DNA from 3 places in the Brucella pseudogrignonensis genome. Region 2 is predicted to be linked to each of the others. Evidence: riboswitches for the same ligand, from Rfam matches in the RefSeq annotation. Region 2 holds a riboswitch; each other region holds the start of a gene.

Region 1 (10,815 bases), on a different contig from region 2:
TGGCCGGGAGATTGATCCCGGTGTGCCGCTTGTGACATCCGCAGGCGAAGGGCCGGTGAGGCTTGCTCTTAAATCGGGTAATTTTGGCTCGGATGAATTTTTCATCAAAGCCTGGGAGATGATGGCGTGATCGCAATAATGTCGGAAGAAACCCGTTTGCGAGATGAAATCTGCGCCGTCGGAAAGTCGATCTTTGATCGCGGTCTGACATTTGGCTCTACAGGCAATATCAGTGCACGGCTGAGCGATGGCACGATGCTGATGACACCGACTGATTGCTCGCTCGGCACTCTCGATCCTGCAAGGCTTTCGCGGTGCACTGCTGACGGCACTTTGATAAGCGGTGACCGACCGACCAAGGAAGCATTTTTGCATTCTTGTATGTATTGCGAGCGTCAGTCTGCAGGAGCTGTTGTGCACTTGCATTCGACTTATGCAGTTGCAGCCAGCATTATGGCTGATGTTGATCCAGAAAATGTGCTGCCACCTTTGACCGCTTATTATGTGATGCGGGTAGGGCGCTTGCCACTGGTTCCCTATTTTGCTCCGGGCGATGAGAAACTAGCTTATGCAGTCAAAGACATGGCCAAGAATCATCATGCCGTGCTTCTGGCGAATCACGGTCCTGTGGTTTCTGGTCGTAATTTACATGAGGCGCAATATGCGACGGAAGAACTCGAAGAAACAGCACGACTGTTTTATCTGCTGAATGATAGAGCAATTAGACCACTCAATATGGAACAGATGCGCTCACTTGAATCGCGATTTAAGTGTACGAAAACATGAAGTTACATTAATCTTATTTTAGCTGCGTGTTCTCAGGTTGGCGTAAAGACACTTTAGTTTTGTCTTACGATTGAACTGTGGCAATGCGTTCCCAGTCAATCTGAAAGGCAGTACAGCTTCCGTTGAGCCATAAAAGAATACTAACACTACTTTGGCAGAATACATTTTGGCGGTCTGAAGCGAATTCAGCAGTGCGGACATCGTCTGGGGCTGACGTTGATGGGAGGGTGTTCATGACTGCGTGTCGTATGGCTGGCAGTGTCGGTTTAGGCGGGCCGTGCCTCTTGGTTTTTTTCCCGCTTGACTTGGTGTAGGCGCTGATGTTGAAGGAAGGCATAAGCGATCATTGTCATCAGCGCGTGTCGATGCAGACCTTGCCATGATCGGCCTTCGAAGTGATCAAGGCCGAGTTCTTCTTTCATTTGTTGATGCGCCTGCTCGCAGACCCATCGGGCTTTGATGGCAGTTGCCAGCTGCTTTAACGCTGCTTCGCCCGGCATATGTTGCTGTCCCTTGTCGAAGATACGGTGCGGACTACCATCAGCGATCCGAATGCGGAGCACAGCAAAGTGCGCTGTCAGGCGACCTTTCGTTCCGCGACGCCAACTGACCTCCTTCCAGGATCGCTTCGGCCGCCCTCGACAGGGTGTCAGGGATCGAATGCTTGCGCGGCCTGCCGTGACCGGAAACCGGAAAAATCGGGGCGACACCATGGGGATAAGCACATCTCCTCGGGGACGCCAGCCTTCACCATCCGATCCTGGTTACTGGTCCAGCTTTCCGGCAAGAACAGTCGCAAACCAACCGGAACTGGAACCGCCTCGCGTGCTAACGTCAGCGATACCAACGTCTGGCAATTGGCGCGTTTGCCCAGCATCGAAGCATATTGTGGCGCCCCCCACCGAATGATCACCCTTCTTCGGTAGACCCGTATCGTCGATCACCCGAAAGGCGTCTGAGGCTCCGACTATTCTGTCAGCCTGTACAGCCAGCTCCGTCTCAAACGGACTGACGTCCCAAATCCCATCCGAGATGAAATGATGCAGACGATCGTAGTGATCAGGCGCAATGCGTTCCGCCATCGGCTCGATACTCTTGCGATCACCCAGTCCGATCAGGCCCAAAACATATACCGGCATATCTGCCGCCGTTTTTGTGACCTAGCTTCTCAACAAACGGCTTCAACCAATCCGCCAGTGCAATATTCCGCTCCACCATCCATCACACCCCTTTTAAGGGGCCAAAGATGGCCGATCATCGTTAATCGTTGGTTAATCTGCCAAAGTGGTGCTAGGCAGTGTTGAGAAAGTGGAATCCCATATCGATAACGCGATGGTGGAAACATTCTTCAAAATGTTAAAATCAGAGCTGATTTGGAGAACGATATTTCATAGAAGGCAAGATGCAGAAATAGCTATTGCCCGATATATCGAGGGCTTCTACAATTCCGTCAGCCGTCATTCTTCACTTGACTATTTGAGCCCGGCTCACTTCCAATGAACGGCCGCATAGTCGAAAAATGACTCTCCACTTTTCCGAAGCAAGTCCAAACCGCGCTTTCCCACTTTTTCGGTGGTTGTAATTTTACAAGGCTATATCCTTGGGTAAGGTTCCTTTCGCGGTGACGTCTTTCTTAAGCTGCTCCTTGAGGGTATCGCCTGCAAGATGGGTGTCTGCCCAGCCATTATCTTTGAGTGCTTTCTTCCAGGATTTAGACTTCACCATCTTATCAACCTTGGCTTTGATTCCCGCTTATTATTCCGCAGTAATATCGGTTGCTGCACCCACCATGAGCCAGTTTTGGATAGGAAGATCAACGCCACCTTCCTTGAAGGTCGGTGAATCTATACCTTTAATACGCTCATCGCTGGAAATGTCGACAGTCACCTGAGTTTCGAAGATTGCGGCAAGCGCTTCACGGCCGCCGCAAAATGCGATGTAGTTCACTTTTGTAGGATCAACACCAACAGCTTTTGCAAAACGCCCCGCCGTAATGTGGTCGGTACCGCGCGCTGATGAGCAGCCGCCCCGTGAAACTGAATCAGGATCGGCTGTCAGCTTTGTAACCAGATCACCAAGGTTCTGAATGTCGGAAGATGATGTAGTCACGATGGATTCATATTCACCGCTCAGGAGCGCAATCGGCATAATAGCGTCAAGATTAACAGGGGGATTGTTGGTCGAGGTCGCTCCGACCATAACTAAGCCGCCGACAATGAGCTGGCTTGGATCATCCTTGTTTTGATTGACGAACTGCGCCAGCTCAATTGTTCCGCCAGCACCGGGAGCATTGAGAACCTGAACGCTGCCGGAACTCTTTTCGGCCTGTAACTTGCTGCGCATGGTGAGCGCGGTCTTATCCCAGCCGTCACCCGGTTCCGCAGGTGCCAAACTTTTTAGTCTTCTGCCGACGCTGCACTTGCGATTGCTGCTATCTTTTTTGATAGCTCTCCCCAAAAACCTACACCTCTCCCAAGGTAAAGGCTCCTAACCTGGCGGTTATAAAAGGGATTTAAAATTCGCTAGCGTGTGACTGTGTAAGCGCTCGTTCATTAGCATAAAGCCTAAGCAATTTTTTATAGATGATTTAATGGTTCCAGTTGCTTGACCTGGCGGATATCAGAACGTAATAGAGTTACGACGGTTCCCCGACCGAGAGCGAAGGGGATTAATAGGGAACACGGTGAGGGCGACCCAAAAGGGACCGAGACCGTGGCTGCCCCCGCAACTGTAAGCGGATTGCCGTTCATCCTCGTGACGCTGCAAGCGTCATGCCACTGAGTTTAGCTCGGGAAGGCAGATGAACAGCGAATATTCGTGAGCCAGGAGACCTGCCGTCTAACGTAGTCCATTGTCACGGGCGGGGATGCCCGGTGCAGGAGTTGGTTATGACAGCTATAAACGTCGCAAGACGTCGCTTCCCTTTGTCATTCATATCCCCGGATATGTCCGTTCTCTATACGCGCCGGATCACATCCGCCGTTTGATACGGCTTTTCTCACATCATTTCGGGGATTCAAATGAAACTCATCGGCAAGTTGCCGTTTGGCGCAATGGTTGGCGCTGCAAGTCTTTTCGTAACTGGTTTTGCAGCTGAAGCAGCCGAAACGCGGTATCCGTTGACGTTGAAAAATTGCGCGCGCGACGTGACGTTTAAACATGCACCAGAACGGGCGGTTGCCGTTGGTCAGAGCAGCGCAGAAATAATGTATCTTCTGGGTCTCGGCGATAAAATGGTTGGTACGGCCTTGTGGGTCGGACCTGTTCTCAAGGGCTACGAAGAAGCCAATGCCAAGGTAAAGCGTCTCGCGGATAATGATCCGAGCTTTGAGAGCATTCTGGCCGAAAAACCTGACCTCGTTGCCAATCAGTTCCAATGGCAGATTGGACCAGAGGGCGTTGTTGCGAAGGCTGAGCAGTTCGAAGAATTGGGCGTTCCTGTCTATACGTCTCCGGCCGATTGCATCGGAAAAGACAATTCGGATGGTGGTGATGGCGTGCGTCATGACGCTTTCACCATGGATCAGGTCTATCAGGAAATTGATGAGCTCGCGCAGATTTTCAACGTGCAGGACCGTGGCGCGAAAGTTGTTGCTGATTTGAAAGCACGTGAAGACGCAGCACGTAAAAAGATCGCATCTGCCGATGGCAAGCTTTCGGCTGTTGTCTGGTTCTCCAGTGCAGAACTCGACATTGATCCTTATGTTGCGGGAAAGAACGGTGCTCCAGCTTATATTCTGAAAACACTTGGCATCAATAATATTATTGATAGTGAAGAAGAGTGGCCGACCGTTGGTTGGGAAACCATTGCCAAGGCCAATCCAACTATAATTGTCGCTGGAACTATGGATCGTCGCCGTTTCCCTGCTGATGATGTTGCCGTGAAACGGGAGTTCCTGAAGACTGATCCGGTTGCAAGCCTCATGCCTGCGGTGAAGGATGGCCATGTATTCGATATGGATGCACAGGCGATGAACCCGACTATTCGTACCATCGAAGGCATTGAAACACTGGCTGATGCCATTGCAGATTCAGGCCTGAACAAGTGACAACACGCTCAGCCACAGCCGGAATTCTAAATGCGAGAAGCTCAAGCAGCAGGGTGCTTTTTGGCATTCTCGCGCTTGTCTTGTTGCTCGGCGCGCTGTGGCTGGGCGCTGCCATTGGCGAAACGTCTATACCTCTCGACGTGGTGGCAAAGACTATTGCTAACCGCGTCTGGAATGCGGGTTATCCGCTCGAACCGATTGATGAAGGCATTGTCTGGAGCTATCGCTTAAGCCGTGCAATGGTCGCGGCTTGTTGCGGTGCGGCTCTTGCAATATCTGGCGTGGTTCTGCAATCACTGCTGCGAAATTCTCTGGCTGATCCTTATATTCTAGGTATCTCAGCCGGGGCGTCGACAGGTGCCGTCGCGGTTGCAATCCTCGGTGTAGGCGCTGGTATGCTTTCGCTTTCGGTGGGAGCTTTCATCGGCGCGATTATTGCGTTCTCGCTTGTTTCTTTGCTGGCACTTCGAGCAGGGCGGGGCAACAGCGCAATCATCCTTGCTGGCATTGCAGGCTCGCAACTTTTTAACGCGCTTACTTCATTCATCGTGACCAAGGCTGCCAATGCGGAACAGGCACGCGGCATTATGTTCTGGCTGCTGGGCAATCTTTCAGGTGTGCGCTGGCCTGATGTGACGCTTGCGCTACCAGCCTGTATTGTGGGGCTTGCAATCTGTCTTTGGCATGCGCGTGCGCTTGACGCATTCACGTTTGGCTCGGAATCGGCTGCATCGCTTGGCATTCCTGTGCGTCGCGTCTATGCCGTATTGATCGGTGTTAGTGCCATGATGACGGCAGTTATGGTCTCCATTGTGGGATCGATTGGCTTTATCGGGCTCGTCATTCCTCATGCGGCACGTATGGTGGTTGGCGTCCGTCACGGGCGATTGTTGCCAGCTTCAGCACTCATAGGCGCAACTTTTATGATTGTTGCCGATATTCTCTCTCGCATCATCATTCCGGGGCAGGTTTTGCCAATTGGTGTCATAACAGCTCTGTTCGGTGCTCCGGCTTTTGCATTCCTTCTTGGGCAGAGGAGGGCGCAATCATGATGCTTTCAACGCATAATGTTAGCTGGTCGGCAGGCGGTGTCGAGATCCTGCGAGACGTATCGCTCGACGTAAAAGAAGGCGAATTTCTCGGCATTATTGGACCAAATGGCTCCGGTAAAACCAGTTTCTTGTCGCTACTTTCTGGAGTTCGCCGCAGCCGTTCTGGCGAGGTAAGGCTGGGCGGAATGCCTATTTATAGGCTCAATCGCCGGGAGATTGCACGCCAACTGGCATTGGTTGAACAGCAGGCAGGTACGACTGACCGTATAACTGCACGACAAGCAGTCGAGCTTGGACGTACTCCTTATCTCGGCGCACTTTCTCCATGGTCCTCCGAAGACGATATGATCGTTGATCGTGCGCTTGCCAATGTTGATATGGCGCATCTCGCAGAACGTTACTGGCATACGCTTTCAGGTGGCGAGCGGCAGCGTGTGCATATTGCACGTGCGCTGGCACAAGAGCCGCAAATCCTGTTGCTGGACGAGCCGACGAACCACCTCGATATTGGTCACCAGATTGGACTCCTTGACCTTGTGAGCCGCCAGAAGTTGACGGTGGTTGCGGCACTCCATGATTTGAATCATGCGGCGATGTTTTGCGATCGCATTGCGGTCATGGATAAAGGGCAGCTCGTTGCTTTAGGAACGCCGCGTGATGTCCTTCGGGTTGAGTGTATCCGCAAGGTATTCGGCGTTGAGGTTGAAGTAAAATATGAATATGAAGGTATGGATGGCTGTCATATTCGTTATCGTAAACCGAGCTATCTTAATCTTGAACTGAAACAATCCGCATAAACATGATTGGCAAGACAATGAGCAAACGATTTTTCCTGGCCGCCACGTTATTGGTTGCTTCTGCATTTCCAGCTTTGGCTGAAACGTTTGAAGTCAAGATGATGAACCGCGGTGAAAAAGGCTCAATGGTTTTCGAGCCCGACTTCTTGAAGTTAGCGCCGGGCGACAAGGTGAAATTCATTGCGACCCATAAGAGCCATAACGCAGCGACAGTCGATGGGATGGTTCCAGAGGGCAATCCGGGCTTTAAGGGTAAGATCAATGAAGAGATCGAAGTGACTTTCGATCAAGCGGGTTTCTACGGTATCAAATGCTCGCCGCATTACGGCATGGGCATGGTGATGTTGATTAAGGTTGGCGAAGCCGAGCTTCCGCAAAGCTATCGTGATGTGAAGTTTCCGGTGCGCGCAAAGACGCGGTTTGAAGAGTTGTTCACCGTTGCAGAGAATTAAAACTATAAATAAAAGCTAAATTATAATTATATAATTTAGCTTTTAAACTTTTTGATTCTATTTAACTTATTCACGTGAATGTGAGGGTAATATTGTTGACACTCCGTTTACATATTATTTACGATGCTGCTATAGGCGAAACGTCATATTATCAAACTGCTCATTTTTAATTGTTGTTTTCTTGACTTTTAAAAAATGTGCATGTCGATTATTTTAGTAAATACTAATTCTATGCTTCAATATTCGCTGTTTTTGATATGATAGATGCAGCTATTTTCGCAGCATCTTTTTTAGAGCCAGCATTTTATGATAAGCTCATTCTGAAGGGGACGGAACCAAATTTAAGAGCTGTCATTATTATTTTTAACTACATTTATATTTATAAAGAGCGGCGGCATCTTTTTTGGATGTCGTCGTTATTTTATGCGAAGCAGTTCCGTCACAACGGGCATGGTCGTGACGATAAAGCGATTTTAGAGTTTTATTTTTGCTTATTTCATCGCTGAATTAAGACGAGATTGGCTTAGTTTCAGACCGAGTTCATTTGCGCGAGCGATGATCGGTGCAAACCGGCGCTGCTTCTTTTCTGCGTGGTTTGAAGCAATGTCCGCAATGCGGTGCTTTAGGAACGGGTTAAGGAAGCGCTCGCGAACGGTAATAACATAGGCTTCAGCCTGTTCGCCGAGGCCATCAGCGGCAAAGACCGGTATGACTTCTTCGCGCCAAAGCGCTTCAAGTTCATTGCGGATTGTGTCGTCGTTCATGGCTTCCAGCACGATTTGGTCCTTTGGACGGTTGCCGTTCAGCCATTGCTCGGCAATGAAAGTGTGGCCGAGATTAAGCAGATAGAGCTTTAGGCGCTCATAAAGCGCAAGATTGTCCGTCACGACGATGTCGGGATGCGTGCAGGGAAGCGTGAGCCCGTCTGTCTGTTCAATGGCCCATATCGCATAGGGTTCGGCAATGGCGCCAACCGGATCAATTGGTTCCGATACAATCCGGTCAACGAGGCTGTTGGCAAAAAAACATTTACTTTCAATCCATTGCGTGAAAGCTTTCGGCAGGCTCCAGTTTTCCGCAAGATCAAGAATAATCGAGCGCAGCTTGTCGCCATTGCGCGAGATCAACTCGCATGGAAAAATCGACATCGGCGCATTTGGATTGATCTGCCAGCGATGATGCAACAGCACAAGCAGTTTCGCGGGAAAGCTTTTCGGTAAGCGGTCAGTTTCGCTCAGCAGGGAAACATCGTCAGCAGCATCCAACTCAAAACCTTTGTCGCCCGTATTGGACAAGATGACCTGCACTGTAGTGGCAAGGGAGCGTATGGCTTGCCAGTCGCAGTGAGCGGAATAGGCGGCGCTTACACTTTTTGCCTGATGTTTTTCATCAACGGGCTTGCCGTCGCGCAATCCGCGAATGATGACCGGATAGCCCTCGCCACTGTTCAGCGCGCTAATGCGGCGTGCGCTTTCAGGGTTGGATGTGGTCTGAACAATGGCAATTGTGCCGATGGCCTTGCCTTTTGCCAGGGCTTCGGAAATGAAAAAATCCACATGCCCGAGCAGAAAACGGCTGGTTCCAAACTGTAGAATCGATGGCTGATCGGTCATGTAATCCTCCCTTAGATTGTCGTGAAATAGCTACGCCAGTGTGTAAAATTGGTCAAGCCACTCTTTTAAAGCCAACTAAAGCATGGTGCGACAAAACTGACATAAACGACAATATACAATAGTTACAATAAGATAGATAATATTGCACTTTTTGCATCTTCAAAATATGGTAAGGCCAATTTGGGAGAGAGCATGAACGAGCATATTGGCTCCGTTGAACCACGGAGGCTTTACCAGCAAATTGCCGACCGGGTCCGATTGCTGATCCGCGAGGGACATTTTCCGGCCGGAAGCAGGCTTCCCGCTGAGCGTGAACTTGCGCATCAGCTGGGCGTGTCGCGCCCTTCCTTACGTGAAGCACTGATTGCGCTAGAAATTGCAGGCAATGTCGAAATCCGCATGGGTTCTGGCATCTATGTTGCGGCTGAAGAAACGCGGCTTCCAGCGCAAGGCGGTTCGATTGGCGAAAGCCCGCTTGAAATCATGCAGGCACGCTCGCTGATCGAAGGCAGTGCGGTGATTATGGCTTGCAGCCAAATTACAGATGAGGCGCTGGAGCGTCTGCGCGGTAATCTTGATGCGATGCGGCTACAGATTGAAGCTGAACGTAAGCCGATTGAATTGGATCGCCAATTTCATTTGATCATTGCTGAGCAATCAGCCAATTCGGTTGTTGAACGCATTGTGCGTGATTTGTTTGACGAGCGACATAGTCCGCTGACCGCGCAAATGCGCACCCGCTATGAGAATGCGGAAACATGGGCATTTGCTCTGGCGGAACATGAGAAGATTTATGCTGCATTGGAGGCGAGGGATCCGCTTCTGGCGCAGGCAGCGATGCGCACGCATCTGGATACATCAAAGCAGCGATGGATGGAGAATGAGCCCCGATAGGTGGGCTCGTGTTTCGCGCTGTTGCGATCTTGGGAGTGAGGTCAGAAAAATGAAAGACAAGGCTGTTTCAGCTGTGACGCCGGTAATCCTCTTGCATCCGTCTGATGATGTGGCGGTGGCGCGTATTTCGGTTCGTGCCGGCGATCCGATTGGACTTGGCGATGTGATTGCAAAAGATCTGATCGGGCGCGGCCACAAGGTTGCTTTGCGCGCTATCGCAGCCGGTAAGGAAGTGCACAAATATGGGCAGGTGATTGGTGTCGCCACGCAGGATATTGCGGTGGGTGAGCATGTGCATCTGCATAATCTCGCAATGCTACCATCTGAGCATGAACATCAGTTCTCGGTCGATATTGAAGAACGCGGTATGCTGCCGGAAGCGGAGCGCCGCCAGTTCATGGGCTATGATCGCGGTTTCGGTGGCGTTGGTACGCGCAACTATATCGGTGTCATTTCATCGGTGAATTGCTCTGCGACCGTTTCTCGCTACATTGCGGATTACTTCAACCGCATGGGTGGTCTGGATGGATTTGAAAACGTCGATGGCGTGGTGGCACTCACGCATGGCAGCGGCTGTGCGCTCAACACCAAGTCAGAAGGTTATCGTCTGCTGACGCGCACCATTCAGGGTTATGCAAAACATCCAAATTTCGGCGGTGTTCTGTTGATCGGGCTTGGCTGTGAAACCAACCAGATTGCGCCGATCATGGAGCATTATCGCATGGAAGAGGGCGCCCGCCTGCGCACCATGACGATCCAGCAGCATGGCGGTACGCGCAAGACAATCGATCATGCGATTGCCGAGATCAAGGATATGCTGCCGCTGGTGAATGCTGCAAAGCGCACGCCCCAGCCTTTGTCGAAGCTCAAGGTGGCACTCGAATGCGGTGGTTCTGATGGCTATTCCGGTATTTCAGCAAACCCCGCTCTGGGCTATGCATCTGATCTGATCGTGCGCAATGGCGGCACGACCGTACTTTCAGAAACACCGGAAATTTATGGCGCGGAGCATCTTCTCACACGTCGCGCTGTTACGCCTGCGGTTGCGGAAAAGCTGCTTGAGCGCATAGACTGGTGGCGCGATTATACGGCCCGCAACGGTGACGAGCTGAACAACAATCCATCGCATGGAAACAAGCTCGGTGGCCTGACCACCATTCTTGAAAAGTCGC
Region 2 (10,815 bases):
TTGATTTAAATCAAAGAAAGCATTTGTGCACTGGTGCTAGTGATTGATCGTTGTCAGGTTCCACCAGAACTGACGGCCCGGGATGTCGAGGCCCAACCTAAAGCGACATCCCGGCTAAGAATTTCTCATTAAAGGATCTGTCGAGCGCACCAGCGCGATCTTTTTTTGCAGTGTTGCCCTGATCGACAGTCAGCGGGTGCTGTCAACATTGCCCTCCATCTCTCTCAATCAGCACCCGCGAATTTTCTTCAATATTCTGATATTTTAGCCATGAAACTTCGCAGCATTTGAGTATAGTTGATTGTAATCAAGGCACGTATTTTCAAGTAAAATACAGCTATTTCAACTTGAGTTAGATTGGTCAGCATATCGATTTACTGTGCTGCCTAGAAAATGATGATGCGGAGGTCATTTCGGATGGGCTTTAATCGCAAGCAGTGGATCGTAACGGGTGTCGTCGTCGCTTTGGCAGCTGGAGGCTATTATGGCTGGAAAACACTAAGCGATCCCGGAATGCCGGAAGGCTTTGCAGGCGGTAATGGTCGCATCGAAGCGGTTGAGATTGATGTCTCAACCAAAAGCCCCGGACGTATTCGCGAAATTCTTGCCGATGAAGGGCAGTTTGTCGAAGCAAACGCCGTTCTGGCGCGGATGGATACTGCCCAGCTTGAGAGCCAGCGCAAACAAGCAGAAGCGCAGCTTCGTCGTGCGCAAATCAGCATAGACACAGCGAAAAGCTTAGTTGCGCAGCGTGAGGCGGAGCAAATAGCCGCGCAGGCGACTGTCGCACAACGGGAAGCACAGCTTGATGCTGCTAATCGCCGTCTGGCTCGCTCGCAGCAACTGTCAGAATCACGCACCGTCTCTCAGCAGGTGCTCGATGATGATCGCGCTACTGCGCAGGGTGCTGAGGCAGCCGTTGGAGCTGCAAAGGCACAGTTGGCGGCTACAGCTGCGGCGATCAGTTCAGCGAAGGCGCAAGTCGTCGATGCGGAGGCCTCAGTGGAAGCCGCAAAGGCGGCTATTGCGACAATCGATACGGATATAAACGATGCCACTTTACGCTCGCCAAAGCCGGGTCGTGTGCAATACCGCGTTGCGCAACCTGGCGAAGTGCTGTCGGCTGGTGGACGCGTCCTTAATCTTGTTGATGTCAGCGACGTCTATATGACTTTCTTCCTGCCAACATCGCAGGCTGGCCGGGTGGCGATTGGTGCTGATGCTCGAATCGTGCTCGACGCCGCACCGCAATATGTGATTCCCGCTAAAATCAGCTTCGTCGCCGATGTTGCGCAGTTCACGCCGAAGTCGGTTGAGACGGAGGAAGAGCGTCAGAAACTCATGTTCCGTGTTAAGGCAAAAATTCCGCAGGATTTGCTTCAGAAATATATTCAGCAGGTTAAGACGGGGCTTCCGGGCATGGCTTATGTGAAACTCGACCCTAATGCTGAATGGCCGAAGAACCTTGCGGATAACGTAAAATGAGTGAGGTTTCGATAAGGGCTGGCGTGGGCGACGACAGCTTTGTCGTTCGTGCAGAAAGCGTGGAGCTGTCCTATGGATCAGCTCAAGCACTGCGCGATATTTCGCTTAATATACCAGCCGGGTGCATGGTTGGCTTGATTGGCCCTGATGGCGTTGGCAAATCGAGCCTTCTATCTTTGATTGCTGGCGCTCGTGTTATGCAGCAGGGCAGGATTGACGTGCTTGGAGGGGATATTGCCGATAAGCGTCATCGTCAGTCCGCCTTCCCGCGTATCGCCTATATGCCGCAAGGTTTGGGCAAGAACCTGTATCCGACGCTGTCCGTTTTTGAGAATATCGAATTTTTTGGGCGGTTGTTTGGCCATGACAAGCAGGAGCGGGAACGCCGTATCGCTGATCTTTTGGCGAGAACCGGAATGTCTCCTTTTGCGGATCGTCCGGCGGGTAAGCTTTCGGGCGGCATGAAGCAAAAGACCAGCCTTTGCTGTTCGCTGATCCATGATCCTGATTTGTTGATCCTTGATGAGCCGACGACGGGCGTCGATCCGTTGTCGCGGCGTCAGTTCTGGGAACTGATTGACGATATCCGCAAAGATCGTCCGGGGATGAGCGTTATTGTGGCCACAGCCTATATGGAAGAAGCGGAGCGCTTCGATTGGCTGGTGGCGATGAATGACGGCCAGATTCTAGCGACGGGTACGCCGCAGGAATTGCTTGAGAAGACGAAGACGCCCAATCTTGATGCGGCTTTCATTGCGCTTTTGCCGGAAGAATTGACTAAAGGGCATAGCGAAGTGGTTATGCCGCCGCGCAATACGCAGACAGATACCGGCATCGCTATTGAAGCTGAGCATGTCACGGTACGATTTGGCAATTTTACTGCGGTCGATAATGTGAGTTTCCGTATTCCACGCGGCGAGATTTTTGGGTTTCTCGGCTCCAATGGCTGTGGCAAATCCACGACGATGAAGGTCTTGACTGGCTTGTTGCCAGCAAGTGAAGGCACGGCAAGGCTGTTTGGACGCGAAGTCGATCCAAAGGATATTGATATACGCCGTCATGTTGGTTACATGTCGCAAGCATTTTCGCTCTATTCGGAACTGACAGTTCATCAGAATTTGGAGCTTCACGCCAAGCTGTTTGGCATGGCGGAAGAAGACACCAAACGTAGAATCAAGGAACTGGCCCAAAGGTTTGATTTGGCTGCGGTTATGGATGATCTGCCCGACTCGATGCCGCTCGGCATTCGTCAGCGCCTGTCGCTGGCTGTCGCGCTGATCCATTCGCCGGATATTCTTATTCTTGACGAGCCGACCTCGGGCGTTGATCCGGTTGCGCGTGATGCGTTCTGGCAAATTTTGGCTGATCTTTCGCGCAACGATAATGTCACGATCTTCGTCTCAACCCATTTTATGAATGAGGCGGAACTCTGTGATCGCATTTCCTTGATGCATGCTGGCAAGGTGTTGATCAGTGATACACCAAAAGCCATCACAGCAAGCCGCAATGCAGCAACACTTGAAGACGCTTTCATTGCATATCTCGAAGAGGCGATTGGCGAAACAGCGCCTGAGAAAGACGTTGAGGAGACGGTGAAAGCTCAACCAGAAAAGGTTGAGAAAAGCAAAAAGCCGTCTTCCAGTTGGTTGCCAAATCCCCGGCGGGTACTGGCTTTTTCTCGTCGGGAAGCACTGGAGTTAAAGCGCGATCCGATCCGCGCGACGCTCGCCATTCTAGGCACTGTGATCCTGATGTTCGTTATTGGATACGGGATTAATCTCGATGTCGAGGATCTTACATTCGCTGTTCTGGATCGTGACGATACGACAATCAGCCGGGATTACACGCAGCAGCTTGCTGGTTCGCGGTATTTCACCGAAAAAGCACCTATAACCGATTATGACGATCTTGATCGGCGTATGCGCGAAGGTGAAATCAGTCTGGCAATTGAGATCCCGCCGAATTTCGGCAGTAATGTCGCGCGTGGCCGTCCTGTCGAAATTGGTGCCTGGATTGATGGTGCGATGCCAACGCGCGCTGAAACCGTGCGCGGTTATGTGCAGGGAATGCATGCCAATTGGCTGACACAAAAAGCACGCGAGCTTTATGGCAGCGCTGCCACTGTCGGCAATTTCAATCTCGAAATTCGTTATCGTTATAACCCGGATGTTCAGAGCCTTGTAGCGATGGTTCCAGCCGTTATCCCGCTGCTTTTGCTGATGATACCGGCTATGCTGGCAGTTCTGAGTGTCGTGCGCGAAAAAGAACTTGGCTCGATCATTAATTTCTATGTGACGCCGGTGACTAAGTTCGAGTTTTTGCTGGGTAAACAGTTGCCTTATATCGCGCTTGCCTTCCTCAATTTCCTGATGTTGACGGCCTTTGCAGTGTTCATTTTCCGTGTGCCTTTCACAGGCAGTTTCCTGACCTATGCCACAGCCGCGCTGCTCTATGTCATCATCACAACCGGGATGGGACTGGTGATCTCGACTTTCATCAATAGCCAGATTGCAGCGATCTTCGGCACCGCATTGCTGACGCTTATTCCGGCAGTGCAATATTCCGGCATTATCGATCCCGTTTCGTCTTTGCAGGGGGCGGGCGCCTTTATCGGCAAGATTTATCCGACGACTTATTTCGTGACGATCTCGCGCGGGACTTTCTCAAAGGCGCTCGATTTCTCTGATCTCGCCGGATCATTCCTGCCGCTGCTAATTGCTATACCGGTTCTGACCGTTCTCGGCATTGTTCTTCTGAAGAAGCAGGCGGGTTGAGATGCGGATTTCCAACATATTCCAGCTTGGTGTGAAGGAACTGCGCGGACTGGCGCGTGATCCCATGCTTTTGCTGCTGATCGTTTATGCTTTTACGCTTGCGATCTACACGGCTGCAAAGGCAATGCCTGAAAACCTCAACAATGCGGCTATTGCGATTGTCGATGAAGATCAGTCGCCCGTTTCGGGCCGTATCACGACGGCGTTTTATCCGCCATATTTCGTGCCGCCAAAACTCATCTCATCTCATGAGATGGATAAACGGATGGATTCGGGCCTTGATACATTTGCACTCAATATTCCGCCAAATTTTCAGCGTGACCTGCTCGCCGGACGTTCGCCAACGATCCAGCTGAATGTCGATGCAACCCGTATGAGTCAGGCCTTTACGGGTGGCGGTTATGTGCAGTCGATTGTTTCGAGCGAAGTTAACGAGTTTGTTAATCGCTATCGCGGTGAGGCAGAAGCGGTCGTTGGATTGGGCTTACGTGCGCGGTTCAATCAGGATTTGAACAAAGGCTGGTTTGGTGCGATCACCAATGTCATATCGTCGGTGACGATGCTTTCCATCATTCTGACGGGTGCGGCTCTCATCCGGGAGCGTGAGCATGGCACGATTGAACATCTGCTTGTTATGCCCGTCACACCACTTGAGATCATGGTCTCAAAAGTCTGGTCAATGGGTATGGTTGTGCTGGTGGCAACCGCTTTCTCGCTGATCGTGGTTGTACAGGGCATTCTGGCCGTGCCGATCAATGGCTCGCTGACACTGTTTCTGGCGGGTGCTGCATTGCAGCTCTTTGCGACCACAAGCCTTGGCATTTTTCTCGCAACGATTGCCGGTTCCATGCCTCAGTTCGGGCTTTTGTTGATGCTGGTTCTGCTGCCGCTTCAGGTTCTTTCGGGCGGTACAACGCCGCGCGAAAGCATGCCGGAAATCATTCAGAACATCATGCTGGCTGCACCCAACACGCATTTCGTGATGCTCGCGCAATCGGTGTTGTTTCGCGGCGCGGGATTGAGTGTCGTCTGGCCGCAATTGCTCGCCATGATCGTTATTGGAAGCGTTTTATTCTTCTTTGCGCTTCGCCGTTTCCGCGACTTCCTCAGATAAAAACTCATATGATTCAACCCTCTGGATCACTTCATTCGAAATGTGATTCAGAGGGGCATTATGTTGCAGTTGATAATCTATCGTGCCCTTGCTATCGCTCATCCTAGGATACGGTTCTGCCCGTGAGGGTGGATGAAAAGGGAACACGGTGAGGCTTATTTGAAGAGCTGAGACCGAGACTGCCCCCGCAACTGTGACCGGAGAGTCGTCCTCCCATGATCGGTATCGCGATCATAGCCACTGAATATTCGTGTTCGGGAAGGCGGAGGATTGATGAAGACCCGGAAGTCAGGAGACCTGCCGCATCCAGTCACCCATGGCTGACACGAGGGGTGTTCAGTCGCGGCCGTCCGTAGCGGTGACATTGTGAAATGTTGCCGTGGGACAAAGACGGGGTGCTTGCGCCCTGATTTCTGACACCTGCGGTGAAGCAACGCTTGCGCGCAGGAAGTAAACTAATGCATATTCTCAGACTATCGGCCTATCTCGCATCAACCATTTTGGTTGCTATGCCGCTTGACGCATTCGCTCAGACGAACGTGAATGCTCAGGATATCCTTGTGCTTGATACGATTGTCGTCACACCGCTTCGTCGTGCGACGTCTTTGCAGCGTTCTACGTCATCCGTTACGGTGATCGACAGTCAAGAAATAACTCGTTCGGCAGCGCCCGACTTGCAATCGCTCCTGCAACATTATCCCGGTATTTCGATTGCCACAAATGGCGGGCAGGGATCGTCTTCCAATCTCTATATTCGCGGGATGTCGTCAAAACAGACTGTTGTTTTAGTCAATGGCGTGCGAACTGCATCGGCCACGACTGGTGCCACATCGCTTGCCAATATTCCGCTGAGTTCAATTGATCGTATTGAAATCGCTAAAGGTGCGCATTCCTCGCAATATGGTGCGGATGCGATGGGCGGCGTGATTAATATCATCACCAAGCAGGGCGGTGCCTGCGGTGAGCGTTCTTTCTGTGGCAGTGTTACGACAGGTGTTACGCATCCATGGGGTGGCTATGCGTTTGCGTCTCTGCAAGGCCAAAGCAAAGACGGCATTGATTATGCGTTTGGTGCGGCGGTGACAGGCACGCAGGGCTATAATTTCAAACAGCCGCGGACGTTTGGTTATGAACCGGACCGTGACGGATTTCTGCAAGGCGCGTTTAACTTTTCGCTTGCAAAGGATTTCGACTGGGGCCGGATTTATACGGATGGTCTGTTGACCCGCGGGCGTAACCAGTATGACGCTACAGCGCCATCTTTTAACGAGGCTTATACGACCGCGTTCAATGGAAAAATTGGCACACGTATTGAGCATACAGACGATTGGTCTTCGACGATTGAACTCAGTTCCGGGCTGGACCACAGCCGGAATTTCCGTAAGAACGTGAGCGGGTCTGATCTGTTTGAAACCAAGCGCTATGGCATTTTTGCTTCGACTGAAAAGCAGTTTGAAACAGGCAGCGTTTCTCATGTGGTGACGGGTGGTGTGGAAGCCTATCGCGAGGAGGTCAATGCCACGACGGTTTATGCGGAAACCAGCCGTGATCTGGCGGCGGTGTTCGGGCAGTATTCGCTGGAATATGATGCGTTACGCTTTGATGGCGGCGTGCGTTATGATCACAATGAGCAATTTGGCGACGTTGTGACTTACAATGCCGGAGCCAGTTATGAGGTTTTGCCTGATTTGGTGCTGCGCTCGTCATTTGGCACAGGCTTTCGAGCGCCGACTTTCAATGAGCTTTATTATCCCGGTTATGCAAATCCTGATCTGCAACCCGAAAAATCCCGTTCTTATGAAGTTGGTCTCAACTGGCAGGCAACAGATAAAACCAGTCTCGATATGGCTTTTTATCAAACCCGGTTGCGTGATGCGATCATAAGTACAGCACCATCCTATCTGCCCTATAATGTTGCCCGGGCAAACATTACAGGTTTTGAAGCCACGCTGTCTCATCGTTTTAATGAGAACTGGGGCGTGAAAGGCTCTATTGATCTGAAACGCCCGATTGATGAAGACAGTGATAATGATCTGGCTTATCGCGAACGGGTCAAGGCAACGGCAGAAGTTAGCTACAAGCCGGTCGAGAAGCTCGATCTGACTGCACGGCTGCTCTATCGCGGTTCACGTTTCACAAATGCTGCCAATACCAACAAGCTTAATCCATATGTGACGGCAGATTTCATTGCGCTTTATGACTTTGATGCACAGTCGCAACTTAAGCTCTCTGTGGAGAATATCTTCGATAAGGAGTATCAGACGACGTCAGGTTACATAGCTCCAGGACGCACCATAAATATTGGGCTAACGCGGAATTTTTGATTGAAGATGATGTTGGCGTGTAAACAGGCGGTTGTGAAGAATATCAGGCTTTGTCTTCTGGCAGGCCTGTTTCTCGCTGGCTTTCATTCTGCATTCGCAGAAGATCGGCCTCAACGCGTCGTGTCGATTAATGTCTGCACGGATCAGCTTGCGATGTTGCTGGCGGATGCCTCGCAGTTGCAATCGGTGTCCTATCTCTCGCGTGATCCGCTTTTGTCGGTGATGAGTGAGAAGGCGAAGGGATTGCCAGTCAATCATGGACAGGCAGAAGAAGTCTTCCTGATGAAGCCTGATCTGGTGCTGGCAGGTACATTTTCTTCGCGTGCTACGGTTGGGCTCTTGCGTGACTTGGGTGTGCGGGTTGAAGAGTTCGCGCCTGCACGATCATTTGAGGATATTAAAGCGCATATGAAGCGGCTGGGAGAATTGTTGGGGCGTGAAGAAGAAGCTGAACGGCAGATTGCTACTATGGATGCGGATTTATTGGCGATCAGAAAACCTGATCGCAAGCAAACTGTGGCGCTGTATTATGCCAATAGCTATACGGCGGGGCGCGGCACGCTTATTGATGAGGCGATCCGTCTGGCAGGGCTTGATAATATTGCAGACAAGGCAGGCGTTCGCGGCTCAGCCATGCTGCCGCTGGAAATGCTGATAATGGAGAGACCTGATATTCTTGTTCGCGGTTCGCGCGGGCGACCGCCTGTATTGGCCTTTGAGAATTTCGAGCATCCAGCATTGCGTGCTCTTGAAGGCCATACGCGGATGGTGGCGCTCAACGATAATCTGACAGTGTGTGGCGGGCCATTCAGTGTTGAGGCTGTCGCAAAACTCGCGGAGGCTGCGCGTGACTGAAACTGGCCGTTTTTATCTCCTGCTTGTTGGTCTGGGTTTGCTGGTCGTCGCGCTCTTTGCGCTCTCGCTGCTGGTTGGTCCGGCATCGATAAGTGTGGGTGAGAGTATCCGAGCGCTTTTTGCTGGGCAGGGCGATGTGATCGTGTTGGTTATGCGCGAGATCCGCCTGCCACGTGCAATCCTTGCCTTGTTAATCGGTGCTTCGCTCGGGCTTTCAGGCGCGGCCCTTCAGGGCTATTTGCGTAACCCGCTGGCAGAGCCGGGACTTCTTGGGGTGAGTTCCTCCGCATCCCTTGGTGCAGTGATCGCAATCTATACCGGGCTTTCGCAGCTTTTCCCGCTGGCTCTGCCATTGTTGGCGCTGCTCGGTGCGTTTCTGTCAGTCTTTCTGGTAAAGGCTCTCGCGGGCCGTCATGCCGGAACGTTGACGGTTATTCTTGCAGGCGTTGCCGTAACCAGTCTCGCCGGGGCAATGACGGCGCTTGCGCTTAACCTGTCGCCCAATCCATTTGCGGCCATGGAAATCGTGTTCTGGATGCTTGGCTCTCTGGCTGATCGTTCAATGACGCATGTGTGGCTTGCAGCGCCATTTATCCTCATTGGCTGGGTGATGCTGTTTTCGCTGGGGCGTGCCCTGGATAGTCTAACACTAGGATCGGATGCTGCCGCCAGTATGGGTGTTAATCTTTCCCGCGTTCAGGTTATGGCCGTCCTCGGCACTGCGGCCAGTGTCGGTGCCTCGACTGCAGTAGCTGGTGCAATTGGTTTCGTCGGGCTTGTGGTGCCGCATTTGTTGCGTCCGCTGGTTGGCGCGAGACCATCGCGACTGCTGGTTTGCAGCGCCTTTGGTGGGGCGGCATTGTTGCTGGCTGCCGATGTTCTTGTGAGAGTTATCATGCCGGGGCGCGAATTGAAACTTGGTGTGCTGACCGCAATCATCGGCGCTCCGTTTTTCCTGTGGCTGGTCTTTAAATATCGGAGGCGATTGGTATGACTATGCTCTCCGTTAAAAACCTTGATGTGTCACTCAGCCACAAAGCCGTTCTTGAAGCTGTCAGTTTTAAGGTGCGTGAAGGCGAATTTATCGGTCTCATTGGGCCGAATGGTGCGGGTAAGACAACCCTACTACGCGCTGTGCTTGGCCTGACGCCTTCATTAGGCACTGTTTCGCTCAATGGTTCCGATTTGAGACGCATGCACGTCGCTGACCGTGCTAAAGCAATCGCCTATCTGCCGCAGGAGCGAGATGTTGCCTGGCCTGTTACAGTGCGGATGCTGGTATCGCTCGGACGCTCGGCGTTGAAACCGGTTTTTGCCGGTTTGGATAAGGGCGATAAAGCTGCCATTGCAATAGCAATGCAGCGTATGGGTGTGGCAGAGTTTGCGTCGCGCCCTGCCAATGAATTATCGGGTGGTGAAAGAGCGCGCGCTTTGATCGCGCGTGTTTTGGCGCAGGATACACCTATCATCATGGCAGACGAGCCGGTGGCTGGGCTCGACCCCGCGCATCAGCTTGAATTGATGGAAGTGTTTGCGGGACTAGCCGCCGAGAAAAAGACAGTGATCGCCTCGCTGCATGATCTTGGTTTGGCTGCAAAATATTGCACGCGGCTGATTGTTCTTGATCAGGGAAAACTCGTTGCAGATGGCATGCCGGAAGAGGTTCTTACGCCTCATTTGCTCAACGATGTTTATGGAATCGATGGGCAGTTGTTGAAAATCGATGATGATTTCGTTCTGCATACGCGCAAACGACTAGGCTAGATTTTTACAGTTTTCATTGAATAAATTTGTAAAATTGCGGGCATTTTTCCACCGCATGGTCAAAAATCCCAAATTTCGGCCAATCCTGCTTGCTCTTACAATTTCTTGTGATTAACCAATTGCCCATCAGATACCGTTGAAATTGCGCTGAAAGGATGAGAAATCGTGGAGCAGGCAACGAGCGGAAAACGCAAAGGCGGACGCAAGGCGCTTTGGGCAGCCGTAGCAGTCATCGCCATCGCCGCTGCAGGTGCAGTCGGATACAAGATTACACTCGAAAAGACGATCAATGCTCAGCTTGAACGGCGTGGCGGTAAAGCTGCTTCAATTTCAGCTGACTTCCTTGGTCATATCAAGCTGACTGACGTCGTCCTGCCTCTTAAAGATGGCAAGGATATTACAATTGGTTCGATTGAAGGTCGTCCAAAAATCCTGTTCCTGAATGGCATGCTGGACGCCAAGGACATCAAAACTGAAGTTGCGCAGTTCAAAATCGCAC
Region 3 (10,815 bases), on a different contig from region 2:
TGTCGTGGGCAACGCCTCCGCAACTGAAACGACAACGCAAGTTTCAAAAGAGACATCTTACAGAATTAAGCCATCAGATGTTCAAGTTCCGTCAGGTGTTTCTCTTGGGCAGTATCGGCGAATTATAGAGCCATTTCCAAACTGGACCTTGATTTGTGATGAAAACCTCAAAACGAAGTTGCGCATATGTAATGTAACACAGAATATTATTGATAGTAGTGGCGCCAATGTTTTTAGTTGGTCACTTGCTGCCAGTCAGAATGGACACTCTTTTTTTATTCTGCGCGCACCACCTCAGTCGGGAGTGGGGAAGATGATTCATCTGGGGCTGGATGACGGTGGGAATATTGTGCATGTAAAGATAGATAAATGTGATCAAAATGTATGTGTTGCCTATCAGAACGTTGGTCCACGTTTACGTGCAGCGATTAAAAAATCTGCTTCTGTTGGTATTATTTTTGATGATGGATCAGTTGCTGATAATTTTGCATTTAAGACCTCATTCGCAGGTTTAGAACTTGCTCTTTCTGGGATACGTTAACGCTTTTTCTTACCGTGTCAGCAGAGAATTTCTAAAAGCCCCTTCCTGTTTGCTTGAAAGGGGCTTTTCATGTTTTTACTTCGTCTTTTGGTCTTTGACGAAAGTGCTGTCAGTTTCGCCCTTGAAAAAATCGCGGCCATAAATGAGCAGGCAGAGAACAACGCCCGTTGCAAAAGCCCAGCCAGCGCCGCGTGTTGCCAAAACCGCACCGGTAACACCGGCAATGCCGAGATCTCGCTGCGAACGGGCTTCCATCACGCCGATGCGCACCGAAACATAACCCTGAATGAGTAGTGTCAGGGTGAGTGCGACGCCCAGGATCGGCTGCACGAGCGTAACGATGGGCATCAGAAACAGGCCGGTATTGGTTCCCCAGCGGAAAGACCCTGCACCACCGAAAATCGAGTGCATAGATTTTTTACCCTTGGAGAAGCGTTCGCAGATAACGACCTGCATCGCAGCCCATACGGGTCCGCACATGGTAACATCAGGACCGAGCACAGACATGCCGGTGTTGCGCATTCCAAAAACGAGATGTGCGCGATTGGCGTTGTAATCGATCTTTTCATCAGGGCGATGAAGCTGAGCTTCGCTGAGAATTGACTTGGTTTTCAATACGTCGCCAAAGAGAACGATGTAGGTTGCAAGCACAGTTGGCAGAGCCGTCAAGAACATCGAGAGTGGCGGCAGGCCAAGGCCAAAGATCGTATATTCGCGCCAGAGTGTCGTGAAATCAGGTGACGAGATCGTCCATTGGAATTCTGGCCATTTGGCTTCGCCGAACAATGGGGCGATAACAACGGCGAGTAGAATGCAAGGCAGAATGCCAAGCTTGCCGATCAGGCCGAAAATACCACCGTTGCGCGAGAGGCGAGCAAATTGCGGCGAGAACATCAGGTAAAAGCACAGGCCGATTGAGATTGCGATGGTGAACGGGAAAATATCGAAGTTCCCACCGATCTTGAAAACGGAAATGACCGCTGCGAAGCCTGCGCCGATGATGATACCAGATTTAATGGCTTGCGGTATGGCCGCGATAACGCGATTGGCAATACCCGTCGCGCCGATCAATATCGACAATAGCCCCAATGTCATCTGGAATGAAACAAGTGCGTGCACCCGCTCCGGACCTTCAGGGAAGGTGGCGCAATAAGCCATGATGAGCGGGACGGCTGGTGTGATCCAACCCGGAACAACCGGATCACCAAGCAGGTGATGGGTAAGGTAAAATAGGCCGTTGAGAACGACGACTGCTAGCGCCACTTCAAATGGCATGCCCAGCAGTTCTGCCATCAATGGAATGGCGGCCAGATCGACCGCACACATCAGCAAACCCTGACAATAATCAGGCCACTCGAATTTATAATGAACGAAAGGCAGACGAATTTTAAACGGTCCGGCAGGCCAATATGGCTGCTCCTGACCGTCGATGCGTTCAGTGCTCAAGATATTACTCCGAAAAAACGAAACAAAACTCCAGAAGAGCGGCACTCATGCCTGCTCTCCCGGGATACTGTTTTTAACTATGATTGTTGGATCAGAATGCTTCGCGATAAAGTGCCAGCGCGTCAGCTTCTGTGACATCAACAGGGTTGTTACCCAGCAGACGTGTCTGAAGCATTGCATCGCGTGCAAGCGTTTCGAGGCTTTCTTCAGTGACGTCAACGTCGCGCAGACGGCGTGGTGCGCCTGAGCGGTTCATCAGGTCTTCCATATAATCAACGAATGCAGCCGAACGCTCTTTAGTTGTGCCATCCCACTTGCCAAGAAGCAGGTCTGCAAGCTCTGCGTAGAGTTCAGCAGCCCCCGCCATGTTGAAGCGCAGGACTGGTCCGAGCATCAGCGCATTCGAGAGACCGTGTGGCACATGATAATGGCCGCCGAGCGGGTAGGCGAGAGCATGAACGGCGCCAACCGGCGAGTTCGAGAAGGCCTGACCGGCATAGTTTGCGCCAAGCAGCATGGCTTCGCGGGCATGGCGATCTTTACCGTTTTCGCAGGCTGCAACGAGATTGGCCGACAGGAGTTTCAACGCTTCACGCGCAAATGCATCGGAAAGCGGGTTTTTCTTGATGCGACTGGTGTAAGCTTCAATCGCGTGAACCATCGCATCAATGCCGGTGGCTGCGGTGTGAAGTGCTGGCAGACCGCAGGTCAGTTCCGCATCCAGAATTACAAAGTCTGCATAGAGCTGGCGGGAAACGACACCCATCTTAGTGGTTTCGCCAGTCGTCAGGATTGTGATGTTGGTCACTTCCGATCCGGTGCCAGCTGTCGTTGGGATCTGGATCAGCGGCAAACGTGTGCCCTGAACTTTACCAATGCCATAAAGCTCGGACAATTCCTGCTCGGAGACGATCAGTACGGCAGCAAGCTTGGCAATATCCATTGAGGAACCGCCGCCGAGGCCCAGCACAATGTCGCTGCCAGCTGCCTTGGCCTGTTCTACACATTCAAAGAGAATAGCTTCTGGCGGGTCAGCAACAACGGCATCAAAAATACTGATGCTGAAGCCTGCATTTTCCAGCGAAGCGAGGGCTTCGTTGAGAACGCCAGCTTTGTGCAGGCCCTTGTCGGTTACGATGAGGATTTTACGTTCCGAAAAACGCTCGCCCAGAATTTCGCCGAGACGCTTTGCGCCCTCCCACTCGACATGCATTGAGCCGACCGTGTCGAAAGAAAATGGCTTGATACCTACAGTCATTATTTCCACCCTTGTTCATAGTTCCCAGAGCCAAGGTCTCTCATACCTCGCCGGCACAAAGGCGCTGGGTTTCACCCGGTCTGGCTTTCGCGTATTGCAAAGCCAGACCGACAGTTTCCCGATGCAGCCGGCGCACCGGTCGTCTGAAGAGATGCTTGGGAGGACCTCTTCTTAGTTGTTCAATATATTGAACAATGTTCAGGATTTAACTGATCGATACAGGATAAAACGCATTGCTGTCAAATTATCCCTTCGTTCAAGAGGCGGTGGTTTCAATCGATTCAATTCGAGGTCTGACGTGAAGGCAGCCAAGTCATTGATCTTGTTAATGCCATTTGAATGTTGGGTCTTTGATTGGAATTTATTTTCTAAATGCGGCAAAGCTGCCATCTGGCTTGATATGCTCCGCTGCCTGAAATGGCACTATATATTGTGTGCAGCGATGGCTATCTGGCTGCAGAGCTTTGGCGAATCCCACACAAGATGGGCAGTCCCTAATAGGTTCCGCCGATCTGTGGACAGAAGCGGTAGATATCCCTGCTATTCACAGGCAAGCCTCAAATTAGCCAACATTAAATAAATTTGATCCGTCTATCCGTTGACGAGTTTTTAACTTCAGATACTATATATTGTGTTCAAGGTTCTTACGATTCGTGAGAATTGAAGCGAAGATGGGAATACGGTGCACCATATCCATGATGGATCTGGCTAAGCCGTAGCTGCCCCCGCAACTGTAAGCGGTTAGCCGATGTCCGAATGCCACTGGGTGATACCGGGAAGGTGGGCAAAGGCGTTAAGTCGTGAGCCAGGAGACCTGCCTTGAACAAGAACGTCAACGGGCGGGGTGTCGGTTGGTGCGTGATAGAATGTTGGCAAAGTTTTTGCCGCGTCTTTTGCCGCCCTGGATATCCCCTCAAAAGCTTCGGGGTGAAAAGCATGTCGAACAGGAATTCAAAACTGGCCAGTTCTGGTCCGCCCTTTACGGGCTAAAGAACAGGATGCGCGCTTAGAGCGTGCTACCTCTTAATTATAGTTTTTGTCACGCGCATTTTGCAATGCGTGCGGTTTTTTGCGTCTTTGTTCCAGTTTGTAATCCTTCCCAATCTATCCCCAGTGAGGAAAAAATGAACGTCACCGTTTATAGCAAGCCAGCTTGCGTCCAGTGCACCGCCACCACCCGCGCGCTTGATCGTCAGGGCATTGAATATGCTGTCATCGACATTTCTGCAGACAGCGATGCATATGATCTGGTTCAGGGTCTTGGCTATCGACAGGTGCCGGTTGTTGTTGCTGGTGAATCCCACTGGGCCGGGTTCCGCCCGGATATGATCAGCTCGCTCGCATAAGCCTCAACTACTGCCGGGGTTTGTTATGGGTCAGATCGTCTATTTTTCCAGTCGTTCGGAAAACACGCATCGTTTTGTGATGCGTCTGGGGATGCGCTCAAAGCGCATTCCGCTGGAAAACCATGATGACGATGCTGGCCTGTTGCGGGTGAACGAGCCTTATGTGCTTGTGACACCAACCTATGGCGGTGGTGGTGCGAAAGGCGCTGTTCCCAAGCCGGTCATCCGCTTTCTTAACGATGTTGAGAACCGGTCGCTTATTCGCGGTGTTATCGCCGCCGGGAACAGCAATTTCGGCGAAGGCTTTGGCCTTGCAGGCAAAATAATTTCGGAAAAATGTCAGATTCCCTACCTCTATCGCTTTGAGTTGTTGGGAACGGATGAAGACATTGACAATGTTAAAGACGGGATGGAACGATTTTGGACACGGCAGACACAACCCTGACCCGTGAGCGCGAGACGGTCGCCGCTTCGGAAAAGCAAGAGTCATCCCCAGTATCTGGCGCTGCATCGGGCGGCAAGCCGCAGAAGCTTACGGAGACGTCGCTGGATTATCATGCGCTGAATGCCATGCTGAACCTCTATGATGACGAGGGAAAGATTCAGCTGCATCGCGATCGCCAGGCCGCGCAGCAATATTTCCTGCAGCACGTCAACCAGAACACTGTGTTCTTCCATAATCTGCGTGAAAAGCTCGATTATCTGGTGGATGAAGGCTATTATGAACAGGAAGTGCTGGATCAGTATTCCTTCAATTTTGTGCGTGATCTTTTCGATCATGCTTATGACAAGAAATTCCGCTTCCCGACCTTCCTCGGCGCGTTCAAATATTACACCAGCTATACGCTGAAGACGTTTGACGGTAAGCGCTATCTCGAGCGCTACGAAGACCGCGTTTGTATGGTGGCGTTAGCCCTTGCCCGCGGTAACGAACAGCATGCGCGCGAAATGGTCGATGAGATTATTTCAGGCCGTTATCAGCCAGCAACGCCAACCTTCCTCAACGCGGGCAAAAAGCAGCGCGGCGAACTCGTCTCGTGCTTTCTGTTGCGTGTTGAAGACAACATGGAATCGATTGGTCGCTCCATCAATTCCGCCCTCCAGCTTTCAAAGCGCGGCGGCGGCGTGGCCCTGAGCCTGACCAATATTCGCGAAGCCGGCGCGCCGATCAAGCAAATCCAGAACCAATCTTCCGGTATTATTCCGGTGATGAAGCTGCTCGAAGATTCATTCTCCTACGCTAATCAGCTTGGTGCGCGTCAGGGCGCGGGCGCGGTTTATCTGCACGCCCATCACCCGGATATTATGCGCTTCCTCGATACCAAGCGCGAAAATGCAGACGAAAAAATCCGCATCAAGACGCTGTCGCTTGGCGTTGTGATCCCGGACATCACGTTCGAACTCGCGAAGAACGACGAGGATATGTACCTCTTCTCGCCTTATGACGTTGAGCGCGTTTATGGCGTGCCGATGACCGAAATTTCGATCACCGAAAAATACCGCGAAATGGTCGATGACGGCCGTATTCGCAAGAAGAAGATCAACGCGCGTGACTTCTTCCAGGTGCTGGCGGAAATTCAGTTTGAATCCGGCTATCCTTATATCATGTTTGAAGACACGGTGAACCGCGCCAATCCGATTGACGGCCGCATCACGATGAGCAATCTTTGCTCGGAAATTCTTCAGGTCAGCGAAGCCAGCATCTTCAATGATGATTTGTCTTATGAGCATCTTGGCAAGGATATTTCCTGCAACCTCGGTTCGCTCAACATCGCAGCAGCTATGGACAGCCCGGATTTCGGCAAGACCATTGAAACCTCTATCCGTGCCCTGACAGCTGTTGCAGATATGAGCCATATCGGTTCGGTGCCTTCGATTGCCCGTGGCAATGACGAAAGCCATGCGATTGGCCTTGGCCAGATGAACCTGCACGGCTATCTCGCGCGCGAACGCATTTTCTATGGTTCGGAAGAAGGCATCGATTTCACCAATATCTATTTCTACACGGTGGCCTATCACGCTGTCCGCGCTTCCAACCGCATTGCGGTCGAGCAGGGCAGGTCGTTCAAGGGCTTTGAGAAATCGAAATATGCGACGGGTGAATATTTCGACAAATATACCGATCAGGTCTGGGAGCCAGCAACCGACAAGGTGCGCCAGCTCTTTGAAGATGCGGGTATTGCGATCCCGACGCAGGAAGACTGGCAGGAACTGAAAAAATCCGTCATGGAAGGCGGACTTTATAACCAGAACTTGCAGGCCGTTCCACCAACAGGCTCGATCTCCTACATCAACCACTCGACCTCTTCGATCCATCCGATCGTTTCCAAGATCGAAATTCGTAAAGAAGGCAAGATTGGCCGCGTTTATTATCCGGCTGCTTTCATGACGAATGACAATCTTGAATATTATCAGGATGCCTATGAGATTGGCCCGGAAAAGATCATCGACACCTATGCAGCGGCGACGCAACATGTCGATCAGGGTCTCTCGCTGACACTTTTCTTCCGTGATACCGCCACCACGCGCGATATCAATAAGGCGCAGATTTACGCGTGGAAGAAGGGCATCAAGACGATTTATTACATCCGCCTGCGCCAGATGGCGCTCGAAGGTACGCAGGTAGAAGGCTGCGTTTCCTGCGCCCTTTAGGATCGCGGATATTTAGGCTCTGGCGGCCTCTAAATGGCGTTAGAAGTTTTTCCGCATGATCTTATCCGAAAAGTCTGCAACTTTTCGGCGTCATGCGGGAGCCGGTGCTCACGTACTTTATGTACGCTGCGCTCCGGTTCTCGAACCCCACCATTTTCGGCACGCCTTAGCCAGAATCTCACGCGATCCCAATCAAGGTAGAGACAAATGAATATGCAGTTTAAAAAAGACAATGCGAAAAAGCCGGCTGTGGTTCGCGCCATCAACTGGAACCGGATCGAAGACGACAAAGACCTCGAAGTCTGGAACCGTCTGACTGGCAATTTCTGGTTGCCGGAAAAAGTGCCGCTGTCCAACGATATTCAGTCGTGGGAAACGCTCAAAGCCGAAGAAAAGCAGCTCACCATCCGTGTGTTCACGGGCCTGACGCTTCTGGATACGATCCAGAACGCCGTCGGTGCTGTGACACTGATGGATGACGCCTCCACGCCACATGAAGAAGCTGTTTTGTCGAACATTTCGTTTATGGAAGCGGTTCATGCGCGGTCTTACTCGTCAATCTTCTCGACGCTGTGCCTGACGCCTGACGTAGACGATGCTTATCGCTGGTCGGAAGAAAACGAATTCCTGCAAAGGAAGTCGCAGCTTATCCTGGAGAATTACAACGCCGAAGATCCGCTCAAGAAGAAGATCGCCAGCGTGTTTCTGGAAAGCTTCCTGTTCTATTCGGGCTTTTATCTGCCGATGTATTGGTCAAGCCGCGCAAAGCTCACCAACACGGCTGACCTCATTCGCCTGATCATCCGCGATGAAGCCGTTCATGGTTATTATATAGGCTATAAATATCAGCGCGCGATTGAGAAACTCGATGAAGCCAAGAAGCAGGAGATCAAGGATTTTGCCTTTGATCTGTTGCTGGAGCTTTACGACAATGAAGTGCGTTATACCGAAGCGCTTTATGACGGCGTCGGTTTGACTGAAGATGTCAAAAAGTTCCTGCATTATAATGCCAACAAGGCGCTGATGAACCTTGGTTATGAAGCCCTGTTCCCGGCGGAGGCCTGCAAGGTCAACCCGGCAATCCTCTCGGCGCTTTCGCCAAATGCCGATGAGAACCATGACTTCTTCTCTGGCTCCGGCTCTTCCTATGTGATTGGCAAGGCTGTTGCGACCGAAGACGAAGACTGGGACTTCTAAGTCTGATCTGATGAAACCTGGAATGCCGTATGACACCGTCATACGGCTTTTTTTGGTAAAGCTGATTCCTGCAAAGTCCACGGCTTCTTTTCAATATGGATAATTTTGCCAACCAAAATGTTGGTTGCGCTGTGTGTTTTGTTCAATTTTACTCATATCTGTTGCCATTCATATGGAGTACCTCTAGGTACAGCTCGGGAGGAGCGTTCTCTTCTGTGATAGAAGTCAGACAAGACATTTCAGCCATAAAAATTCGGCGAAATGGGGAGTTGTATCCTGGTCTTCTTACTGTCCTTGACCTGCCTCTTCTCCCGCAAGTCCGAAAATATGAGCCGCGAGCGATAGAGCCAAGTTGAAAAATCACCACGACATTTGGGACATTGTTGACGCGAAAAGCGCTGCATATTTCGAACTGAGCGATACGGTTTGGGATAACCCTGAAACGAATTACGAAGAATATAAATCGAGCGACGCGCATGCGGCGCAGCTTGAAGCCGAAGGCTTCCGTGTTCAGCGTGGTATTGCTGGCCTGCCGACTGCCGTGATGGGCGAGGCGGGTGAAGATGGTCCGGTCATCGCTATTCTTGGCGAATTTGATGCGCTTCCCGGTTTGAGCCAGTTTGCAGGTGTGGTGGAAGAGCAGCCGATTGAAGCTGGCGGCAACGGGCATGGTTGTGGCCACAATCTGCTTGGCTCCGGTTCGCTTCTGGCCGCGGCAGCAGTCAAGGATTATCTAGAAGCCCATGGTATCAAGGGACGGGTTCGCTATTATGGGTGCCCAGCCGAAGAAGGCGGATCGGCCAAGGGTTTTATGGTGCGCGAAGGCTTATTCGATGATGTCGATATTGCCTTCTGCTGGCATCCGGCACCATTTGCGGGTGTTAATGATCCGGTTTCACTGGCTTGCAACGAAATCAATTTCAACTTCACAGGCCGAGCAGCGCATGCTGCATCCGCTCCGCATCTGGGGCGCAGCGCGCTCGATGCCGTGGAACTGATGAATGTCGGTGTGAACTATATGCGTGAGCATATGCCGTCATCCGCACGCATCCATTATGCCGTCACTGATACGGGCGGTTTTGCACCCAATGTCGTGCAGGCGAAAGCCAGCGTGCGCTATCTGATCCGTGCGCTCGATCTGCCGCAGATGCAGGTTCTGCTGGAGCGCGTCAAAAAGATCGCGGAGGGTGCGGCTTTGATGACGGAAACCACGGTCAAAAGCGAGATTGTCAGCGGTGATGCCAATCTCATTGGCAATCCAGCGCTGGAACAATTGATGCAGCGAGAGCTTGATCGCCTTGGTCCGCCGGTTTTTGATGATCAGGATCGCGAAACGGCAAAGCGCTTTCAGGCAACACTGACCAAAGAAGACATCTCCGATGCATTTCGCCGTTTTGGTGTTCAACCAAATGCTGAAATTGCACTTTGCGAAGGTGTCTATGAGCCCTATAAGGGGGATAATTCGCTTGTTGGTTCTACAGATGTGGGCAGCGTAAGCTGGGTCGTTCCAACGGTTCAGATGCGCGGTGTAACTTGTGCAATTGGTACGCCGCTGCATTCGTGGCAGATGGTGGCACAGGGTAAATTGCCCGCGGCGCATAAGGGCATGGCGCATGCGGCGAAGATTATGGGCAGCACTGCGATAGAGTTGTTCCGCAACCCGGAGCAGATCGATAAAGCCAAGCAAGATCATGTAAAGACATTGAACGGTGCTGTTTTTGTGAATCCGATCCCTGATAATGTTCAACCTGCCTTGCCTGTTTCGGATAAGTAAGCACCAGCCTAATGAGACACCCGGCAAACAAGATGACGTTTATTTCCCTATCCCCCACACAGCCTGAGGCATCATGAAGGCTTTTCTCGATATTCTGAGCTTCGGGCCTGATGGCTGGGGCTATGTGCTGATGATGGCGGTGCTCGTCACCGTCGCGCTGTCCGTTTTGGGCTATCTGCTTGGCGCGATCATTGGCGTATTCGCAGCATGGGCCAAAATCTCCGGCGGACGGACGCTACGTGGTGTTGCAGATGCATACACCACGATCATTCGCGGCATTCCCGATCTTCTGGTGATCTATCTGTTCTATTTCGGCGGCAGTGCCGCAGTCACAGCGATTGGCCGTTTCTTTGGTGCGCAAGGTTTTATTGGCTTTCCGGCGTTTCTTGCAGGCGTTCTAGCCATCGGCATTTCCTGTGGTGCTCACCATACCGAAGTGCTGCGTGGAGCATTTCGGGCGGTATCCAAAGGTGAGCTTGAAGCAGCCTCTGCTTGCGGCATGGGACAAGCGCTCAAGTTCCGCCGCATCATTGCACCGCTTGCGCTGCGCCATGCGCTGCCAGGGCTTGGCAATGTCTGGCAGGTTGCCTTGAAGGAATCG

What was found. Region 2 has a riboswitch for cobalamin ahead of RI570_RS02070 (TonB-dependent receptor domain-containing protein). Riboswitches for the same ligand answer to the same signal wherever they lie in the genome.
Positions count from the first base shown of each region.
Region 1: another riboswitch for cobalamin. It lies ahead of RI570_RS16445 (ABC transporter substrate-binding protein); the one in region 2 lies ahead of RI570_RS02070 (TonB-dependent receptor domain-containing protein).
Region 3: another riboswitch for cobalamin. It lies ahead of nrdH (glutaredoxin-like protein NrdH); the one in region 2 lies ahead of RI570_RS02070 (TonB-dependent receptor domain-containing protein).

Region 1 is NZ_JAVLAT010000002.1:1,105,332-1,116,146, reverse strand. It holds gene otnK (3-oxo-tetronate kinase) at 1-130, shown strand, start outside; gene otnC (3-oxo-tetronate 4-phosphate decarboxylase) at 139-786, shown strand; partial or broken gene RI570_RS16465 (IS701 family transposase) at 1,053-2,004, opposite strand; partial or broken gene RI570_RS16460 (IS3 family transposase) at 2,110-2,286, shown strand; partial or broken gene RI570_RS16450 (Bug family tripartite tricarboxylate transporter substrate binding protein) at 2,371-3,221, opposite strand; cobalamin riboswitch at 3,411-3,640, shown strand; gene RI570_RS16445 (ABC transporter substrate-binding protein) at 3,807-4,835, shown strand; gene RI570_RS16440 (FecCD family ABC transporter permease) at 4,859-5,887, shown strand; gene RI570_RS16435 (ABC transporter ATP-binding protein) at 5,884-6,684, shown strand; gene RI570_RS16430 (pseudoazurin) at 6,702-7,136, shown strand; gene RI570_RS16425 (mannitol dehydrogenase family protein) at 7,628-8,749, opposite strand; gene RI570_RS16420 (FadR/GntR family transcriptional regulator) at 8,942-9,643, shown strand; gene RI570_RS16415 (altronate dehydratase family protein) at 9,693-10,815, shown strand, end outside.
Region 2 is NZ_JAVLAT010000001.1:409,919-420,733, reverse strand. It holds gene RI570_RS02085 (HlyD family secretion protein) at 418-1,485, shown strand; gene rbbA (ribosome-associated ATPase/putative transporter RbbA) at 1,482-4,259, shown strand; gene RI570_RS02075 (ABC transporter permease) at 4,261-5,373, shown strand; cobalamin riboswitch at 5,468-5,693, shown strand; gene RI570_RS02070 (TonB-dependent receptor domain-containing protein) at 5,832-7,697, shown strand; gene RI570_RS02065 (ABC transporter substrate-binding protein) at 7,707-8,552, shown strand; gene RI570_RS02060 (iron ABC transporter permease) at 8,545-9,546, shown strand; gene RI570_RS02055 (ABC transporter ATP-binding protein) at 9,543-10,316, shown strand; gene RI570_RS02050 (hypothetical protein) at 10,482-10,815, shown strand, end outside.
Region 3 is NZ_JAVLAT010000002.1:124,453-135,267, reverse strand. It holds gene RI570_RS12020 (invasion associated locus B family protein) at 1-541, shown strand, start outside; gene RI570_RS12015 (hypothetical protein) at 617-1,987, opposite strand; gene RI570_RS12010 (iron-containing alcohol dehydrogenase) at 2,079-3,245, opposite strand; cobalamin riboswitch at 3,867-4,082, shown strand; gene nrdH (glutaredoxin-like protein NrdH) at 4,370-4,591, shown strand; gene nrdI (class Ib ribonucleoside-diphosphate reductase assembly flavoprotein NrdI) at 4,617-5,036, shown strand; gene nrdE (class 1b ribonucleoside-diphosphate reductase subunit alpha) at 5,012-7,243, shown strand; gene nrdF (class 1b ribonucleoside-diphosphate reductase subunit beta) at 7,451-8,440, shown strand; gene RI570_RS11985 (M20 family metallopeptidase) at 8,793-10,214, shown strand; gene RI570_RS11980 (ABC transporter permease subunit) at 10,288-10,815, shown strand, end outside.